2 regions of the Streptomyces sp. NPDC040432 genome follow, and region 2 is predicted to be linked to the other one. Evidence: riboswitches for the same ligand, from Rfam matches in the RefSeq annotation. Region 2 holds a riboswitch; the other holds the start of a gene.
The links. A riboswitch is a leader RNA that binds a small molecule or an ion and turns the genes downstream of it on or off. The one in region 2 is predicted to bind S-adenosylmethionine.
Positions count from the first base shown of each region.

Region 1: it holds a riboswitch for S-adenosylmethionine, as region 2 does, so the genes downstream of both, ACZ58N_RS11035 (aminotransferase class V-fold PLP-dependent enzyme) here and thrC (threonine synthase) in region 2, are expected to answer to the same signal.

Region 1 is NZ_JBVIVP010000004.1:168,014-171,417, reverse strand. Features, by position in the region: gene ACZ58N_RS11035 (aminotransferase class V-fold PLP-dependent enzyme) at 1-1,287, opposite strand, end outside; SAM riboswitch class IV at 1,505-1,621, opposite strand; gene trpD (anthranilate phosphoribosyltransferase) at 1,704-2,768, opposite strand; gene qcrB (cytochrome bc1 complex cytochrome b subunit) at 2,934-3,404, opposite strand, start outside.
Region 2 is NZ_JBVIVP010000010.1:108,320-111,723, reverse strand. Features, by position in the region: gene ACZ58N_RS21770 (ubiquitin-like small modifier protein 1) at 177-452, opposite strand; gene thrC (threonine synthase) at 487-1,776, opposite strand; SAM riboswitch class I at 1,794-1,951, opposite strand; gene ACZ58N_RS21760 (glucosyl-3-phosphoglycerate synthase) at 2,137-3,087, shown strand; gene ACZ58N_RS21755 (alpha,alpha-trehalose-phosphate synthase (UDP-forming)) at 3,149-3,404, shown strand, end outside.

The DNA.
Region 1 (3,404 bases), on a different contig from region 2:
GCCGAAGCTGACGCGGATGGCGTTCAGCGAGCGCTCCCCCGGCGCGGCCTCCGGCGCCCCGCACTCGCCCGGCTCCTGCGGCTCGCTGCCGAGCAGGGTGCGGACGAGCGGGTGGGCGCAGAAGAGGCCGTCGCGGACGCCGATGCCGTACTCGGCGGACAGGGCGGCGGCGAAGTGGGAGCTGTTCCAGCCGTCGACCACGAAGGAGATGACTCCGACGCGCGGGGCGTCGTCCCCGAACAGGGACAGGACGCGGACCGCCGGGACCTCGGCGAGGCCCTCGCGAACCTTGGCGATGAGGTGGTTCTCGCGGGCGACCAGGTTCTCGAACCCGGCCTCCTTGAGGGCCTTGCAGGCGGAGGCGATCGAGTAGACGCCGATGACGTTCGGGGAGCCGGCCTCGTGGCGGGCGGCGGTGGTGTGCCACTCGACGTCGACGCCGCCGTCCTCGCGGCGGGCCACCTTGCGGGAGGCTCCACCGCCGGCCAGGTACGGGTCGGCCTCCTGGAGCCAGTCGGCGCGGCCGGCGAGGACCCCGGAGCCGAAGGGGGCGTAGAGCTTGTGGCCGGAGAAGGCGACCCAGTCCACGTCGAGGTCCCGGACGGAGACGGGGTGGTGCGGGGCCAACTGGGCGGCGTCCAGCACGATCCGCGCGCCGTGGGCGTGCGCCGCGGCGGCGAGTTCCTTGACCGGCCACAGCTCGCCGGTGACGTTGGAGGCGCCGGTGACGCAGACCAGCGCCGGGCCGTACGGCTCGCGGTCGGCGAGCGCCCGCTCCAGGCCGGCGACGGCCTCGCCGGGGGTGCGGGGGGCGTTGAGGTAGGTGACGCGGGCGTTCGTCCAGGGCAGCAGGGAGGCGTGGTGCTCGGTCTCGAAGACGAACACCTGGCAGTCGGCCGGCAGGGCCGCGGCGAGCAGGTTGAGGGAGTCGGTGGTGGACCGCGTGAAGACCACCTGGTCGGCGGGCCGGCAGTCGAGGAACTCGGCGACGGCGACGCGGCTCTGCTCGAAGAGGTCGGTGGACAGCTGGGAGAGGTAGCCGGCCCCGCGGTGGACGCTGCCGTAGTAGGGGGCGTACGCGGCGACGTCGTCCCAGACCCGCTGGAGAGCGGGGGCGCTGGCCGCGTAGTCCAGGGCGGCGTAGGTGACCTCGCCACCGGTCACGAGCGGGACGGTGACGTCGCGGCCGAGCACGGCCAGCGGCTCGCCGCAGGCGGGGGCGTCGGCGCACACGACGGTGTCGGTGGAGATGGCGGCGGTGACGGCGGCGTTCAGGGATGCGGACATGGCGGTATCTCCCGGCAGGCAGGGCGGAATGGCTTCGGAGTACCCGTACGCGGATGCGGCGCTGCGGCCGTCGGGGTACGGGAAAGCCCTCGGAAGTGACACGGGGTGCACGGAAGCGGCCCCGGTCCGAGGGGTGAAGTGGGGGCGGAGTCGCCCTATCGCATTCGCTTGCTCACGGAAAACGCTCCTCGAAGGACCAGGACCCCTGGTGTCGAGGGATCCGCGCTTGCCGTAGACCTCGCTGCCTACGGCCTGGTCATCACCCGGGGCACCCCGCCACGGAAGGAGGGTTGCCGGACAGCAAGCCGGGGCCTAAACGCTGTCACTCGTGACCTGGTCAGAATCCTGCCACACGATCTCCCGTGCGCAAGACCCCGGTCCACGATGCGGACCGGGGTCTTGGCCGAAACCGTGCCTCAGGCGTTGCTCGCCTTCACCCAGCGCTCCAGCGCGGCGCGAGCGGATCCCGAGTCGATGGACTCGGCCGCCCGGGTCACGCCCGCCGCGAGCTGCTCCTCCAGGGAGCCCGTCCCCGGGTCGAGCGCGACCAGGGCCGCGGCCGAGTTCAGCAGTACGGCGTCCCGGACGGCCCCGGTCTCGCCCGCCAGCAGCCGGCGGGCGACGTCGGCGTTGTACGACGGGTCGGCGCCCCGCAGCTGCGAGACGTCGACGAGCTCGATGCCGATGTCGCGGGGGTCGAAGGACGACTCGGTCACCGAGCCGTCGCGGACCCACCACACCCGGGAGGTGGCCGTGGTGGTCAGCTCGTCGAAGCCGTCGTCACCGCGGAACACCAGGGCGGAGGAGCCCCGCTCGGCCAGCACCCCGGCCATGATGGGGGCCACCCTGGGATCGGCGACGCCCGTGGCCTGGGCCCGTACCCTGGCCGGGTTGGTCAGGGGACCGAGGAAGTTGAAGGTCGTCCGGATGCCCAGTTCCTTGCGGGCCGGCGCCACGTGGCGCAGCGCGGGGTGGAACTTGACGGCGAAACAGAAGGTGATCCCGGCCTCCTCCGCGACCTCGACCACGCGCGCGGGGGTGAGGTCGAGGTTGACACCGAGCTTCTCCAGCACGTCGGAGGAACCGCTCGCGGAGGACGCCGCCCGGTTCCCGTGCTTGACGACCTTCGCGCCCGTGCCGGCCACGACGATCGCCGACATCGTGGAGATGTTGACGGTCTTGGCGCCGTCGCCGCCGGTGCCCACGATGTCGACGGTCCGGCCCGGGACCTCGATCAGGTTGGCGTGTTCGTACATGGCCCGCACGAGCCCGTTGATCTCCGCGACGGTCTCCCCCTTGGCCCGCAGCGCGACGGCGAAGCCGGCGATCTGGGCGTCGGTGGCCTCCCCGCGCATGATGCGGTCCATCGCCCAGGCGGTGTCGTCCGCACCGAGGTTCCGACCGGTCAGCAGGGCGTCGAGGATGCCCGGCCAGCCACGGGCCGCCACGCTGTCGCCGCCTGCCGGGGTCACAACGTTCATGGTCCGCTCCTGCTGCCTGGTGAGGTTGCCACGTCGAATGGGAAGGGGACCAGCCTATCCAGCCCCGGGGACGGCGAAGAGCCCCGTCCGGACAGTGGACGGGGCTCTCGCCGTGGCGACACCAGGATTGACCGAAATCAATCCCTCAAGCGGTCGTGCGGGGGATCAGTGGTGGCCGTGGCCGCTCTGGATCTCCTTGTACTCCTCCACCGTGGGCTTCGGGATCTGGTTGCCCTCGGCGTAGTAGCCCTTGCTGAGCTTCGCGCGCAGCTTCTCGGTGGCCTTCACCTTGCGCTCGACACCGTTCTCGTCGACCGTCGGGCCGATCTCGACCGGCTCGTACGTGGTGTACGAGGTGAGCGTGTGGAGCTGACCCTGCGGGAGCGGCTCGTGGATCTCGACGAACTCACCGTGCGGCAGGCGCTTGATGATGCCGGTCTCGCGACCGTGCAGCACCTTGTCCCGGTCCCGGCGCTGGAGGCCGAGGCAGATCCGCTTGGTGATGACGAAGGCGATGACCGGGCCGACGAAGAAGCCGATCCGGGCGAACCAGGTGATCGAGTTGATCGAGAGGTGGAAGTACTGCGCGAACATGTCGTTTCCACCGGCGATCAGCAGGATGACGTACCAGGTCAG
Region 2 (3,404 bases):
CCTCGCCGGCCCCGCTCATATGCGGCGGGCAAGAACAGCGGAGGGGACTTCCCCAACCCTACCGCTACCAATCAAGCAGAATTGCCCCCTCCGCTTATTGACGGAGGGGGCAATTCAGAAATCGGTGGGCGACGGCCGTCGCCCGCGGGCGACGATCGGCGGCCCGTCCGGGACGATCAGCCGCCGGCGACGGCCGGGATGATCGAGACGCCGGCGCCGTCGGGCGTCGCCGTCTGCAACCCGCCCTCGAAGCGCACGTCGTCGTCGTTGACGTAGACGTTCACGAACCGGCGCAGCTTGCCCTGGTCGTCCAGGACGCGCGCGGCGATGCCCGGGTGGTTCTTCTCCAGGGAGTCGATGACCTCGGCCAGGGTCGCGCCCTCGGCCGGGACCTCGGCGACGCCGCCGGTGTAGGTGCGCAGGATGGTGGGGATGCGGACGTTGACGCTCATGGCGCTACCGCCTTTCCGGGTGTCGTGGGAAGGATCAGGCCAGGCCGGCGGCGCGGAACGCGTCCAGGCTCGGGCGGATGGTGGCGGTCTGGCCGCTGTCGGCGGCCACCGCCTCCAGGGTCTTCAGGCCGTCGCCGGTGTTCAGGATCACGGTGGTCAGCGTCGGGTCGAGCTGCCCGTTCTCGATGAGCTTCTTCGTCACGCCGACGGTGACGCCGCCCGCGGTCTCGGCGAAGATGCCCTCGGTCTGCGCGAGGATCTTGATGGCCTCGACGACCTGGGTGTCGTTGACGTCCTCGACGAACCCGCCGGTGCGCCGGGCGATGTCCAGGACGTACGGGCCGTCGGCCGGGTTGCCGATCGCGAGGGACTTGGCGATGGTGTTCGGCTTCTGCGGGCGGACCACGTCGTGACCGGCCTTGAAGGCGGTCGACACCGGGGAGCAGCCCTCGGCCTGGGCGCCGAAGATCTTGTACGGCTTGTCCTCGACGAGGCCGAGCTTGATCAGTTCCTGCAGACCCTTGTCGATCTTCGTCAACTGGGAGCCGGACGCGATCGGGATGACGATCTGGTCGGGCAGCCGCCAGCCGAGCTGCTCGCAGATCTCGTACGCCAGGGTCTTGGAGCCCTCGCCGTAGTAGGGGCGCAGGTTGACGTTGACGAAGCCCCAGCCCTCGCCCAGCGGGTCGCCGATGAGCTCGGAGCAGAAGCGGTTGACGTCGTCGTAGTTGCCCTCGATGCCGACGAGGTCGCCACCGTAGACACCGGCCATGACGACCTTGCCCTGCTCCAGGTCGTGCGGGATGAACACGCAGGACCGGAAGCCGGCGCGGGCGGCCGCGGCGCCGACGGCGCCGGCCAGGTTGCCCGTGGAGGAGCAGGAGAGGGTGGTGAAGCCGAAGGCACGGGCGGCCTCGACGGCGATGGCCACGACGCGGTCCTTGAAGGAGTGCGTCGGGTTGCCGGAGTCGTCCTTGACGTACAGCTTTCCGGTGACGCCCAGTTCCTTGGCCAGGTTGGCGGCGTCGACGAGCTTGGTGAAGCCGGGGTTCAGGTTGGGCTTGGAGGCCACGTCCGCCGGGACGGGCAGCAGCGGCGCGTAGCGCCAGATGTTGTCGGGGCCGGCCTCGATGGCGGCGCGCAGGGCCTCGGGGTTGCCCAGCGGCAGCTCGTAGGAGACTTCCAGCGGTCCGAAACACTCGACGCAGGCGAAAATGGGACCGAGCTCGAAGCGGGTTCCGCACTCACGACAGGAAAGGCCGGTGGCGGGTCCGAGATCAACGGACGCCTGCTCGGCAGAGGTGGCGACGGTCTGTGCAGCCATGATGGCGAGGCCCTTTCTCCTCATCTTCCCCATGGCGCACTTCGCCATGAGACGGAATTGGCACCTTCCCTAGCCGGGGACCTCGCGGGAGTGCGTCGCAGACGCATCGCGAGAACCGACTGGAGGGTTGCCGGGGCTTCAACGGGCCGTATCCCTCTGCCCCTCTGGATGAGCGGTATGGCACCGGACGGCGCGCTCCATGGCGTGTCCGGGCGTTTGTGCGCGGGACCCCCGGCATGCGGTGGGCCATCGCGTTGTTCAAGACTGTAACCGAAGGTCCGGGTGGTTGAGACAGCCGTCCGAACCGCGAGATGGATCACTTTTCGGTCCAAACCACCGATGAAGCAGGGAGTCCCGAGAGTGCTGGAAGAGGTGGAGCGCTGGCTGGCCGCCCGCTCCTGGTCCGCCGCCGACCGACCGCTCGACCAGCTCCTCGACCGGAAACGGGCGACGGGCACGACGGTCAGCGTGGTGCTGCCCGCGCTCGACGAGGAGGCCACCGTCGGGCGGATCGTCGAGGTGATCCGGCGCGATCTGATCGAGGGCCCGGCCGGCCCGCTCGTCGACGAACTCGTCGTGATCGATTCCGGCTCGTCGGACGGTACGGCGAAGGTCGCGGCCGCCGCCGGTGCCCGGGTGGTGCACCGCGACGAGATCCTCCCGCGCGTCCCGGCGCTGCCCGGCAAGGGCGAGGTGCTGTGGCGCTCGCTGCTGGCGACCACCGGCGAGGTCGTCTGCTTCGTGGACGCCGACCTGCGGGACTTCGACTCCGCCTTCGTGTCGGGGATCGTGGGTCCGCTGCTGACCGATCCGCAGGTCCAGTTCGTCAAGGCGATGTACGACCGGCCGCTGGGCGACGCCCCCGGCCAGGGCGGGCGGGTCACCGAGCTGGTCGCCCGCCCCCTGCTGAACCTGCACTGGCCGCGGCTGGCCGGCTTCGTGCAGCCACTGGGCGGCGAGTACGCCGTGCGCCGGTCCCTGCTGGAGCGGCTGCCGTTCCCCGTCGGCTACGGGGTCGAGCTGGGCCTGCTCGTGGACGCGCTGCACACGGTCGGGCTGGACGCGTTGGCCCAGGTCGACGTCGGTGTGCGGCTGCACCGCCACCAGGACGGGCAGGCGCTCGGCCGGATGGCGGCGGCGATCTACCGCACGGCGCAGCTGCGGCTCTCGCGCGGGCACCTCGTGCGGCCCGAGCTGACGCAGTTCGAGCGGGGGCCGGACGGTTTCGTGCCGCATACCTACCCGGTGGACACCGAGGAACGGCCGCCGATGGCCGGGATCGAGGAGTACGCGGGCCGTCGCGTGGCGTAATCCTCAGCGGGCCCCGGCGCACAAGCGTTTGACCGGGGGCGGGCCTGGCTAGGTTGGCCGCATGGCTTCTCAGGTACTCGTCGCCGCGAACCGCGGCCCGCTCTCGTACGCCCTCGACCAGGACGGCGCCCTCAGTGCCCGGCGCGGCGGGGGCGGTCTCGTCTCCGGGCTCTCCGCGGCCCTCGCCCGGCAGCCGGACGCCGTGTGGATCTGCGCGGCCCTGTCCGACGCCGATCGGGAGGCGGTGCGCCGGGGCGTCGCGGAGCCGGGCGTGCGCATGCTCGACATCGACCCCGGGGTGTACGACGACGCGTACA